Regions from separate parts of the Microcoleus sp. N3A4 genome, predicted to be linked through region 1. Evidence: riboswitches for the same ligand, from Rfam matches in the RefSeq annotation. Region 1 holds a riboswitch; each other region holds the start of a gene.

Region 1 (4,187 bases):
CTTCCATCCTGTATAACCGATCGTCAGCAGATTTGTGTGAATGAAGCCATGTTGCCAGTAGCCAAAGTTTCCCTGCCAGATGCTATTTTCCGGTCGCATTTACTTCCTCCCGCAGCGTTTTGGCAGCTTCCACCATATTTTTCAGTGCCGGAATTACTTCTTCCCAACGCCGTGTTTTCAGGCCGCAATCGGGATTCACCCAAATTTGCTGCACAAGTAAATTGGCAATTCCAGTTCGCAACTGCTGCAAAATCTGTTCTGTTGTTGGCACGACTGGACTGTGGATGTCATACACGCCGTTACCCACTTGATAGGTGTAGCCTGCGGCGATGATTTCATGCAGCGTTTGGTTGTTGCTGCGACTATTTTCAATCGAAATCACATCGGCATCTAACCGTTCAATGTCTTTGATAATGTCGCCGAATTCGCAGTAGCACATATGCGTGTGAATTTGAGTTTGGGGATGAGCGACTGCGGTTGCCAAACGAAACGCATCTACTGCCCAAGACAGGTATTCACTCCAGCGTTCTACCTTCAGAGGTAAACCTTCGCGTAATGCGGGTTCATCTACTTGAATTATCCTCGCTCCTGCTGCTTCTAAGTCTGCCACTTCATCGCGCAAGGCCAGCGCAATTTGAAACGCTTGTTCCTGTCGAGAAATATCGGTGCGCGGATATGACCAATTTAAAATTGTTACGGGAGCTGTTAGCATTCCCTTAACTGGTTTTTGCGTCAATGATTGCGCTACTTTAAACTCGCGTACCGTCATTGGGGCAGTGCGAACGACATCACCGTAAATAATCGGCGGACGCACGTACCGACTGCCATAGCTTTGCACCCAGCCATTTTGCGTGAAGGCAAATCCATCTAACTGTTGTCCAAAGTATTCCACCATATCGGTGCGTTCAAATTCGCCATGCACTAGCACATCCAGCCCAATTTCTTCTTGGAGTTTAATGCTGTCGGCAATCTCAGTATCGATCGCTGCTTCATACTCTGGCTGACTCAATTCACCCTTTTTATACCGTACTCGCAGTTGTCGCACTTCTGATGTTTGAGGAAATGAGCCGATCGTTGTGGTGGGAAAAATGGGCAGAGAAATCTGTTTTGACAGCCGCAAACCGTAGGATAATTCCCGTAGAAAGTCATTTGTCGTAATGCTTTTCATGCGTGACTGCACGGCAGGATTGGCTGGACTAAATTGCTCGAATTTTGTCCAGGCATCGGTAATCTTGGCGCGATCGCTCTCAGTTTCTTCTCCTGCTAAACAGCGTGCCAAAAACTTCACCGCTTGCAGTTTTTGTTCGGCAAAACTCAACACATTGCGGAGAGGTTCTGGCAACTTTGTTTCCCGTTTGGAATCGTAGGGAACAAACTGCAATGATGCCGACGGCTGAATGACGATATTAGGCGTAATTCTTTGAATGTCTTGCAGCACTGGCAGCAATTTTTCTGGACGGATTTGCCAGATGTTGCGGGCATCCACAATGCCAACACCCAGATGCTTATCTGGGGGAAATCCATATTGCTTGAGTAAATCTAAATTGCGTCCGCGAGTGAAGTCTAAACTAATCGCGCTAACAGGCAATGCCATCACCCAAGAATAAGTTTCACCCAAGTCATCAAAGTAAGTGACAAGATGCAGCGGTAAATCGAATTTAGCAAAGGCTTGATAAGCAGTTTGATAGTGTGCTTTGAAATTGTTTGCATCTCCCAGAACTAAGGCAGGTTCATGTATCTGCACTTCGGCAACGCCAAGGGCTTTTAATTGCGTCAAGAGTTCGATGTAGCGCGGCAGCAATTGCGCTAGAGAATCGTCCATTGCGCCATCTAACCGACTCAACCGCAGTAGGGTACAGGGGCCAAGAACGATCGGCACTGCCCGCTCCCCTAACGTCGCTTTTGCCCGCTGCACCGTCTCCAGAAAATCGCTGAAATCTGCTGGTTGCAGTTGGGTCGGAATTTCTGGGACGAGGTAGTGATAGTTGCTATCAAACCATTTGGTCATCTCTAGGGCCGGAATTCCTGCTTTGCCCCGTGCCATTGCAAAGTATCGATCGAGTCCTGATAACCCCTGAAAGCGTTTGGGAATTAGACCTAAACGAATTGTCCAGTCAAGCACGCGATCGTAGAGTGTGGTATCGCCTGCACCGATGCGATCGATGCCTGTCTGTAGCTGTGTTTTCCAATTTTCTATTTCTACAGTTTGAACAGTGGACAGTAAAGTATCTGCCTCTAATTTGCCACTCCAAAAACCTTCCAAAGCTTTCTTAACTTCACGGTTTTTACCAATGCGGGGATATCCAAGAGTTGCCGTTAAAATTGACATAATTGCTCCTAAGTTGGGGTTGTCAATTGATTCATCAGTCCATAGAAACTCTGTCGGAAACCAAGAGGTATCCGATGCCGAATTTTCGACAGCAATGCCATTAGATTGCAGGGCGCATCAAAGGCAAAACCATCTGAATTTCCAACAAAGCTATAAAAAAGCTGTTAGAAATTACAGCAGGCAAATGCCCAGCAAGATTCCTTGCATCTGAAACTAGATAATGCTGTTCATGCTAGTTTTTCAAACTTGCTATCTCGCCCTAGAAACCAATTCCACCACAGGTTTCTCGCGGGTTAAGGAGTATAATCGCCGATCGCGCAGCGTCTCTGAAAGAGAATCGAATTGAAAACAAAATGCTGAATACATCCGTACCTCGCAGATGGGTTAAATGAAACGATACAATCGGCGGGCATCCTGACTAAGAAACGATTGTACGCTTCATCACAGTTGCGGGACAGCGCCGGGTTCGCACCGGACTTTCCCCGTTTCCTCTAGTGGGTGATCTCCACCAGAACCGATTACTTCTGACAATACCACATTTCCGAAAATTTGCAACCCCTCCGACAAATAGCGCGATGTAGAGTTTTTCGATCGTCGGCTGTTCATCTGTTCCCACGGTCGCCACCTTCTGGTAAATGGGTTATTGTAGTTAACGAGTTCGATCGTTCCGCAAATCTCAACGGAGGACATATCGCGCTTTATTTTTAAAATCAAGTGGTGTAATCTAGTGAATTTGCAAAAAATCTGGCTAAAATATCGAGTTTTTCAGGCAGTTATATTCTTAGGATTGGGTTTGCTATTAACGATCGCCCTTTCGCTTTCTTTTGGTGCGGTGCCGATGAGTGCCGATCAATTGTGGCAAGCATTTCTGCACCGAGGCGATGCTGTCAATCAAACTATTTTCTGGGAATTGCGTTTGCCCAGAGTTGCTGCATCGCTGACAGTTGGTGCGGCGTTGGGAATGTCGGGGGCTTTGCTGCAAGGGTTGCTCCGCAACGGTTTAGCCGATCCTTTTGTATTAGGAATTTCGGCGGGTGCAGGGTTGGTTGCGATTACCATGCTGACTTTGGGAATATTTCAAACTTGGGTGCCTTTGGCGGCTTGGATTGGTGCTATTTTAACTTCGATGCTGGTCTACTTTTTGGGAAAAACTAAAACGGGGATTTCTGTGGAACGTTTGGTTTTAGCTGGTGTGGCTGTGAGTTCTCTGTTTGGGGCAATACAAACTACACTGCTGCTGTTAGCTGAAGACAGCCGCTTGCAAGCTGCTTTGAATTGGTTGATAGGCAGTTTGAACGGTCGCGGTTGGTCGGATTTGCAGGTGGCTGCACCTTATATTGTGGCTGCTTTGCTGTTAGGATGTTTTTTGGGGCGATCGATAAATTTGCTGGCTTTGGGCGACGATTTAGCTGTTGGTTTGGGGGTTTCGCTGGTGCGATCGCGCTTGTTGATTGGGGGTGTTGCTACTTTGCTAGCTGCGAGTGCTGTCAGCATCGGCGGATTGATTGGTTTTGTGGGATTGGTTGTGCCTCACGGGGTGCGTTTGTTGGTTGGTAATGATTATCGGTTTGTGTTGCCGCTGAGTGCGATCGGCGGTGCTTGGGTGTTGACTTTTGCTGATTTTTTGGCTCGTTTGGGTGCGGTAGAATTGCCTGTGGGTACGGTTACGGCTTTGTTGGGTTCTCCGCTGTTTGTCTGGCTGCTTTATCGGCGTTCTAGTTATTAGTCATTAGTCATTAGTCATTAGTTATTAGTCATTAGTCAGTTGGCAGTTGTCAGTTGTTAGTTGTCAGTTGTCAGTAAATTTTCCAATAACCAATAACCAATAACCAATAACTAATAACCAATAATCAATAAC
Region 2 (4,187 bases), on a different contig from region 1:
AAATCTAAAATCTAAAATCGAACGATCGCCCTTTTTTACAAAAAAGCGATCGCCCGCATTCAACTACAAGAATGACTGTATTTTAACAGAGTCGAGTTCCCGACCGATAAACACTAATTTGGTTTGCCGGATCTCCGAAGGTTGCCAAGGGCGATCGTAAAAATGTTCGATCCGCGAACCCACACCTTGCAACACCATCCTCATCGGTTTCTTGGGAACCGCCACAAACCCTTTAATCCGATAGATTTCCTCCTGCTGCATCAAGGATTGCAGTTTTTTCACCAAAGCTTCAGGTTCAAATTCGCGATCGGCAATAAAGAAAGTCGAGTTAATATCATCATCGTGCTCGTGTTCCTCCTCAGTGTCATGGTGACTCGGGCGAGACTCCAAATCATCCTCAACCGCCGCATTAAATCCCAACAGCACATCGGGGTTAATTTCGCCACCTTTGCAGGGCACAATTTTCACACTCGGACGCAATTCTTGTTGCAACCAGGTTTGGACTTTCTGGTGAGTTTCAGCATCTACGCGATCGACCTTCGTTAAAAGTACCATATCGGCACAGGCTAACTGGTCTTCAAACAATTCCTCGATCGGAGTTTCGTGATCTAAACTAGAATCAGCTTGCCGCTGTGCCATCAAAGCATCGATATCACCGACAAAAGTACCGCTAGCAACAGCTTCGCAATCGACAACAGCAACAACACCGTCTACAGTAGCACCCGTGCGAATTTCCGGCCAGCGAAAAGCTTGAATCAAAGGTTTAGGAAGTGCGAGACCAGAAGTCTCAATTAAGATACAATCAATTTGCTCTCGGCGCTTCAACAATTCCTGCATAGTCGGCAAGAATTCCTCTTGAACAGTGCAGCAAAGACAACCATTTGTTAGTTCTACAATATTGCTGCTGACATTTTCTTCTTCGTCGCAAACTTGGCAATCGCGCAGCAGTTCTCCGTCAATTCCAATTTCGCCAAATTCGTTAACCATAACAGCAATTCGGCGACCTTGATTATTTTGCAATAAGTGACGAATTAGGGTAGTTTTGCCGCTACCGAGAAAGCCGGTAATGACTGTAACAGGAATTTTGTGCATTGATGATTTTGTGCTTATTTGGTGATGGGATATCTCGTTCCCAGGCTCTCTCTGCCTGGGAATACCGATCTAGAGGCTCTGCCTCGCTGGAATAAAAGATCGCTTTTAAAACGAGGCAGAGCCTCGGCGTATGCGTTACCAGGCAAAGCCTAGGAACGAGAAGGAAAAAACTAAAGTCCCTACTACAAACCTATCTAATTTCCCAGCGGCGGAATCTTCGCCAAAATGCCTTTTTTCAGAGCTTGAGGACGCTCAGACCAAGGCAACAAACCGTCCGATTTAGCATAGTATTGACCCGCGCATTCGAGTACAGCTTCCGCACTTTCCGGTTCATTTGCAGGCAAATCGCCAAACAGATAAGTGTACTTTCCAACAGCAGCAAAAGACACCGCACAAGAGCGACTGCAAGCACTCATGCACTCAACTTCCCGAATATCAAACTCATCGCAAAATTCCCAATCTTTAGCGAGTTTCGATAAGTCTTCCATAAATTGTTGACCGCCGCTTTTGCCTTCGCGCTTGCCGTTTTTCCAAACACTAGCGCAAGCAGTGCAAACAAACAGACTGTGCTTTGTGGGTACAGCCGCATTAATTCCATCCATCATCCGTACCTCGCAGATGCGTTCAAAAGTGAGTTAGATATCGGCGGGCATTCTGACTTGAGAAACCACAAGGGTTTCATTACAGTTGCGGGACAGCGCCGGACTTGCACCGAACTTTCCCCGTTTCCTCTAGCGGCTGCTCCCCGCTAGAACCGATCGCGAAATCACATCATACCGCACTTGCCACCAATCAATTTTAGATTTTAGATTTTAGATTTTAGATTTCTGATTAGAGAAAGCGACCCCAGGGATAAATCTGGGGCTGGTTTAGTAGTTTGTAGGGTGCGCCACAAGCACCCTACAGATTACAAATTATGCAGTTTCGTGCTGTTTGCGCCATGCCGGATGCCACAGCAATTCAGCAGTCGATCGCTTCTCGACCATTTCAGGAGTAATCATACAGTGAGCCACATCCTTGCGAGAAGGCAATTCGTACATCACATCTAGCATTAACTCCTCTAAAATGCTGCGGAGAGCTCTCGCGCCAGTTTTGCGGCGGTAGGCTTCCTGGGCGATCGCCCGCAGCGCTTCCGGCTGGAATTCCAACTCCACGCTGTCCATTTTCAACAGCTTTTGATACTGCTTCACCAGCGCATTTCGGGGCTCGGTCAATATTTGCATCAAAGCTGCTTCATCCAGCGGCGAAATCACCGTCACCACCGGAATCCGCCCGACAAACTCAGGAATCAAACCAAACTTGACTAAATCGTCGGGCTGTACCTGCTGCAAAATATCAGCAGCCCGCTTATCCTTGGCCGGCAAAGTTGAGTTACTGTCGCTTTCTGTTGGCTGAATAAAGCCTAAAGATTTTTTACCCAAACGCTGTTCAACTATTTTTTCTAAACCGACAAAAGCACCGCCGCAAATAAATAGAATCTTGCTCGTGTCAACTTGAATAAAATCTTGGTAAGGATGTTTGCGGCCGCCTTGCGGGGGCACGTTAACCACCGTTCCTTCCAACATTTTTAGCAGGGCTTGCTGCACTCCTTCTCCCGATACATCCCTTGTGATCGAAGTGTTTTCGCTTTTGCGAGCAATCTTGTCAATTTCATCAATATAAATAATGCCGCGCTGCGCCGATTCGACATCAAAATCCGACATTTGCAGAAGCCGCAGCAAAATATTTTCTACATCGTCGCCGACATATCCAGCTTCTGTCAGCGTCGTCGCATCGGCTACCGCAAAGGGGACTTCGAGCATTTGCGCCAAACTTTGCGCTAACAAAGTTTTGCCACAACCTGTCGGCCCAACTAGCAGGATGTTGGATTTTTGCAGTTCTACATCGCTGTCAGCAGAAGACTTGTCGCTATCTTTAGCTTGGTCAACGCTCAAGCGCTTGTAGTGGTTGTAAACTGCTACAGAAAGGACTTTTTTTGCTGAATGCTGGCCGATGACGTGGTTGTCTAAATGCTGCTTAATTTCTGTCGGTTTCGGAATTTGAGCTAAAACGATTTTCGATTTGTTCGATCGACCTTGACGCCGCGTTCCTTGTCCCTGAGACTCTCGCACCTCTGATTGGGGAATCTGTTGACCAATTGTTTTGCTGGAGTCAAAAAACTCTTCTTCTAAAATTTCATTGCACAGTTCCACGCATTCATCGCAAATGTAGACGCCGGGCCCAGCTATTAACTTGCGGACGTACTCCTGCGACTTGCCGCAAAATGAGCATCTGAGATGGGAGTCATATTTTGACATATTTGCCTCTTACTTTACGGTTGCGGTTGCTTTCTTTGACTGGGGAAGTTGCCGCGCGATCGATCTTAGCCTTACCCTAGAAAGGTTTCCCGCGGACACCAAAACCAGTCAAGCTTCGCCGACTCTATTTCTAAGTTAACACTTGTGAGGCATTAGTGATTAGTCATCAGTCATTCGACCGATTAAAATATTTTAATTTTCACCGGCCGAGTTTAGCGACACTTGCTTACCATTTTTTGTAGGCTAAAAATTTCCCCGACATAATTAATTTCACTCGATCGCCTTTTGGGTCTGCTTCTTTCTCGACATCCAAAGTAAAGTCTACCGCGCTCATAATCCCGTCACCAAATTTTTCATGTATCACTGCTTTGAGCGGCATCCCGTAAACCTGCATAATTTCATAGAACCGATAAATCAGAGGGTCAACTGGAACTGAGGGATCCAAAGAACCTTTTAACGGAGGTTCGCAGAGAACCGCAACCGTCTCGCCATCTAGTCCCAAAGCCGAGACAATTTTCTCTGCTTCCTCTTCAGATGCGGTTGCTTGACGGTAAATAACCGCGGCAATCCAAACTTCGTCGCGCCCCAAAAGTTTTTCCAAATCTGCAAAACTAATTCCCTTAGCTTTTTTAGCAGCCAAAAGCTTTTCTGTAATTTGTGAAATTGCCATTAAATATGCTCCTACTCACTGCTGTGTTAGATGTGAAATTTGTCTCACATTTTGGTGATTTTGTCAATACCAAGCTGAGAAAAAAAACAGAATCGATCGCTCGGAACTTCAGCAAAAGCTGGTCTCCT
Region 3 (4,187 bases), on a different contig from region 1:
TGTTGCAAGTGCCTCATTAGCAGGTACGCCACCAAACAGCATTTGTGCGCCGGTTAAAGGTTCTACAACTCCCGTTACATTGCCAGCGTGTCTGATATAAAGTTCTGATGCAGAAGTAACAGAAGTAGCCCCCAAACTCCTCAGCCAAGTGGCAACAAATAACATCTCTCTTTGCATATTAGCCGTGGGTTTGCTCCCGCTTCTCGCTAAGGCTTCTGCTTCGCTGGCGGTGACTGCAAATAAAAGCGCATTCCACGAAAGTCTTTCATTTGGAAGTATTGCTATATTTCCCTCATCTAAAATTACGCCCGTTTGAGGCAAAGATAGCTTTCTTCCTCTAAAGGAGTGATAAGCTGCAGACAGAGCCGGCGAGCGAACATCGATGTAATCGTTACCCGCCCACAGAGTTTTGAGATTGCCTCTAGTGTCGATCATTTCCAGCCGGAGTTCTTGTGCTAGTTTGACATCCTTGCCTGCAGCGTACAGCAAAAAATTTTGACTTTCAGAATCGGCGAGGTTTGTGAAGCGTTTTAGATAAATGTAATCGAGTTCTTTCAGTCTTCTTGCAGTAAGTCCTTGGGTTTCAAAAACGAGGGTGACTGGAAGTTCTGAGTTAGGCAGACCAAATGTTTCAAATCCCTGCTGCTTTCTCACGCCGGCAGCTTGAGCTAATTCGGCATTGACAGTGGCATCAATAAATTGCTTGCCGGCATAAACTGCGCCTTTAGAGGTGGTTATACTGGCAATTTTTTGGCCTTCTTTACTGACTGATTGAATTTCTACTTTGCTGAGGAGAGCGACTCCAGCTTGTAACAGCATTTCTTTTAGCGCTGCACTGGCTTTGCGGGGGTCAAGTGCAATTGCGGTGACACCGGATTTTTGCAGGAACTCTTTATAGATTGCCGCTGGTGAACCAAAGGTATCTAAATTTAAAGATTTTTGAAGTTCTTGACTAATCTGACTTCTATCTAAATAAGCAAGACCGCCTCTTGCCAAATGCCCGCCAATCCCTTCTTGCAAGCTTCCTTTAGACATCAGCATAACTCGCGGATAACGCTTTGTCCGGCGACGATATTCTCTGGCAGCCGAGATAACAGCTAAAACTCCTGGAACTTCATCACCAAAGCCGATGACATCGTAAGAACGCAAATCCGTGACCATTATTTAATAACCTCTCCCGATCGTCATTTTTTCGAGCTGGATCTCAATGTTTGCCGTCAAACTCTCTGTTGGTTCCAAATTTAGCTGCATCTTTGGTGATTTTTGCGATAAATATTCACACATTCTTGGATGTAGAAATCGGGTTTTTTCCCGGAAATCCTTCGTTGAGGGCGATCGATCTCGGTTGAAAAACCCGGTTTCTGAGCGTCCAGAGTCGGTCAGTCTGGTGCTCTTGATTGCCATCAGGTCAGATTATCGGGATCTATCCCCAACTCTCGCAATCGCTGAGCTAGTCGATCGGAACGTTCAGCCAATCGATCGGCGCGCTGGGCTTCCTGTTGGGCGCGCTGCGATTCCTGTTGGGCGCGCTGGGCTTCCTGTTGGACACGTTCCGCTGATTGTTTTACCTGTTCTTCAGGTGTCAGATAGCGTTTGCCATCGGCATCATACCAATACAACCACTCCCTTGTCACCCCAGAATAATTTCCCCTTTCACAACCAATCCCCAAACCAATTTCTGGCATCCAAACTGGATGTCCTGGCTGTAATTCATACTTCCCATTGACTAACTTGTGTACTTCTAAATGAGGTTTACGGCGACGGCGGGAAGAATAAATGACGTAATAAAGTACGCCTAAAGCTTGATATTCCTCCAACTTTGTGCTGTATTCCTTGCGATAAGTTGGGGAAACTACTTCCAGCACAAAAGTCGGCAAAACATTTTCATCCCACAGCACGTAACTGGGACGCAATTCTTCATCATAAAACCTTTCTACACCTAAACTTAAGAAAGCATCTGGCACAATGTGAGGTTTATCGGGGTGATAATAGATACCCATATCTATGCCAAAAAACCAGTCCATGCGTTCTGACCAAAGTATCAGCAAGATTGCCTTTAGCAATCCCGGTATTAATTCTTGCAGTTCGTTATCCACAGGTGTTTCATCGGAGTCTGGTAGTTCATCGGCTGAGGGCCAGTGCCTCGGAAATTTGTAATCTAACATGGCGGCTTTCCTCAAAAATCACTAATATTATACCGTTGATTTGTTTGGCGATAGTATTTATTGAACGAACCGCGAAGACGCGAAGGAAGAGAAGAGAAGACGATCGGTAATTTTGATTTAGTTAATCTGAAGTAATTTTTGTAAAATATTTGCTGAGACTTACGCGATCGACTATACTAAGCCTAACGATTCGGTTCTAATGGGGAGCAGCCATTAGAGGAAACGGGGAAAGTTCGGTGCAAGTCCGGCGCTGTCCCGCAACTGTAATGAAGGTGATGTCGCTTTCTGAGTCAGGATGCCCGCCGATGTGTTGGTTTACATTGTCTCATCTGCGAGGTTCAGCATGAAGGCCGGAAATCGGAAATTGGTCAGCTTGGGATTGATGGCTGGCTTGAGTTGTTATATTGTCTTGGGCTCGGCAACGCCCGCCGCAGCTATGCACATTTCGGAAGGTTTTTTGCCGGTGCAATGGGCTGCGTTTTGGTGGATTGTGGCGCTGCCTTTTTTTGCCTTTGGGTTGCGTGCGATCGCCCGCATCACCAAAGAACACCCGGAACTTAAACTGCTGTTAGCTTTAGCCGGTGCGTTTACTTTTGTACTTTCTGCTTTAAAAATTCCATCGGTAACGGGGAGTTGTTCTCACCCAACGGGTACGGGTTTGGGTGCGATTTTATTCGGCCCTTCGGTGATGGCGGTACTCGGTGCTTTAGTGCTGCTTTTTCAAACGTTACTGTTAGCTCACGGCGGGCTGACAACGCTGGGAGCTAATATGTTTTCGATGGCGATAGTTGGCCCGTTTGCTGCCTATTTTATCTATCAATTGCTGATGCGAACTGGCAGGCAACGGGCGGCAATTTTTTGTGCAGCAGCTTTTGCAGATTTGCTGACTTACGTGGTTACTTCGATTCAATTAGCGTTAGCTTTTCCCGCAGCCAGCGGCGGTTTTATGGCTTCGTTTCTCAAGTTTGCTGGTATCTTTGCAATTACTCAAGTACCCCTTGCTATTAGTGAGGGATTGCTGACTGTATTAGTCTGGAATTGGCTGCATTCTTACGGGAAGCCGGAGTTAGAAACTTTGAAACTATTGAGACAGGAGTCATAAGCCATGAGTCAAAAAAACACAAGAAATCAGCAAGCTACTTCACAACAAAATTGGATGTTGGTAATTGCTGTGATCGCGCTTGCCGTTATTCCCCTAGTTTTTGTCCGGGGTGAATACGGCGGATCGGATGGGGAAGCACAGAAAGCGATTACGGAAATTCAACCGGACTATCAACCTTGGTTCAATCACTTATTTGAGCCTGCTAGCGGAGAAATTGAAAGTTTGCTGTTTGCGACTCAAGCGGCGCTAGGATCGGGCGTAATTGGCTACGCGATCGGGCTGTACAAGGGGCGATCGCAGCGACAAAAATCTGATGATGAATAGCCGTCGGAATGAACCATCAGATTGACAGTCTGGCTTATACAAATCGCTTGCGCGGGTTGCCGCCAACCCACAAATTATCCTTTGCGATCGCCCTGTTAATTCTTTCTCTGGTTTCTCCTGCGATCGTCCAATTGTCGATCGCCCTTTGGTTGGCTGTCTGGATCGTCATCTATGCGGGTATTCCGGGGGAACTGTATTTGCGGTTGCTGTCGCTACCGTTGATGTTTTTGCTGACAAGTTTGCCTGCTTTGGCGATGAGTGCGGTGGCGGGCGATCGTATTCCCGCAATTCAGTGGGATATCTGGCAAGGTTGGGGGATTAGCACCGGCACTTTTTATCTGTATGTGAGCCGCACTGGGATATACCAAGTGAGCTTGCTATTTGCCCGCGCCTTCGCATCGACAAGCTGTATGTATTTCATCCTCTTGACGGTTCCATTTACCGAAATCTTGCAGATTCTCAGACAATTACGCTGTCCAGAGTTAGTCACAGAACTGCTATTACTAATGTATCGGTTTATTTTTAGCTTATTGGCGATCGCCGATGAACTTTGGATAGCCCAAAACTCCCGCTGCGGCTATCGCACTTGGAAACTG

The links. Region 1 has a riboswitch for cobalamin ahead of metE (5-methyltetrahydropteroyltriglutamate--homocysteine S-methyltransferase). Riboswitches for the same ligand answer to the same signal wherever they lie in the genome.
Region 2: it holds a riboswitch for cobalamin, as region 1 does, so the genes downstream of both, QUA56_RS23950 (DUF1636 domain-containing protein) here and metE (5-methyltetrahydropteroyltriglutamate--homocysteine S-methyltransferase) in region 1, are expected to answer to the same signal.
Region 3: it holds a riboswitch for cobalamin, as region 1 does, so the genes downstream of both, QUA56_RS19000 (energy-coupling factor ABC transporter permease) here and metE (5-methyltetrahydropteroyltriglutamate--homocysteine S-methyltransferase) in region 1, are expected to answer to the same signal.

The regions. Positions count from the first base shown of each region.
Region 1 is NZ_JAUBRJ010000009.1:33,113-37,299, reverse strand. Features, by position in the region: gene QUA56_RS07690 (hypothetical protein) at 1-99, opposite strand, end outside; gene metE (5-methyltetrahydropteroyltriglutamate--homocysteine S-methyltransferase) at 83-2,329, opposite strand; cobalamin riboswitch at 2,717-2,863, opposite strand; gene QUA56_RS07680 (iron ABC transporter permease) at 3,057-4,055, shown strand.
Region 2 is NZ_JAUBRJ010000047.1:48,195-52,381, forward strand. Features, by position in the region: gene cobW (cobalamin biosynthesis protein CobW) at 64-1,092, opposite strand; gene QUA56_RS23950 (DUF1636 domain-containing protein) at 1,287-1,697, opposite strand; cobalamin riboswitch at 1,720-1,866, opposite strand; gene clpX (ATP-dependent protease ATP-binding subunit ClpX) at 2,007-3,389, opposite strand; gene cynS (cyanase) at 3,616-4,059, opposite strand.
Region 3 is NZ_JAUBRJ010000032.1:14,450-18,636, reverse strand. Features, by position in the region: gene QUA56_RS19015 (FAD-dependent oxidoreductase) at 1-1,161, opposite strand, end outside; gene QUA56_RS19010 (hypothetical protein) at 1,212-1,349, shown strand; gene QUA56_RS19005 (Uma2 family endonuclease) at 1,404-2,165, opposite strand; cobalamin riboswitch at 2,340-2,486, shown strand; gene QUA56_RS19000 (energy-coupling factor ABC transporter permease) at 2,509-3,267, shown strand; gene QUA56_RS18995 (energy-coupling factor ABC transporter substrate-binding protein) at 3,271-3,591, shown strand; gene cbiQ (cobalt ECF transporter T component CbiQ) at 3,600-4,187, shown strand, end outside.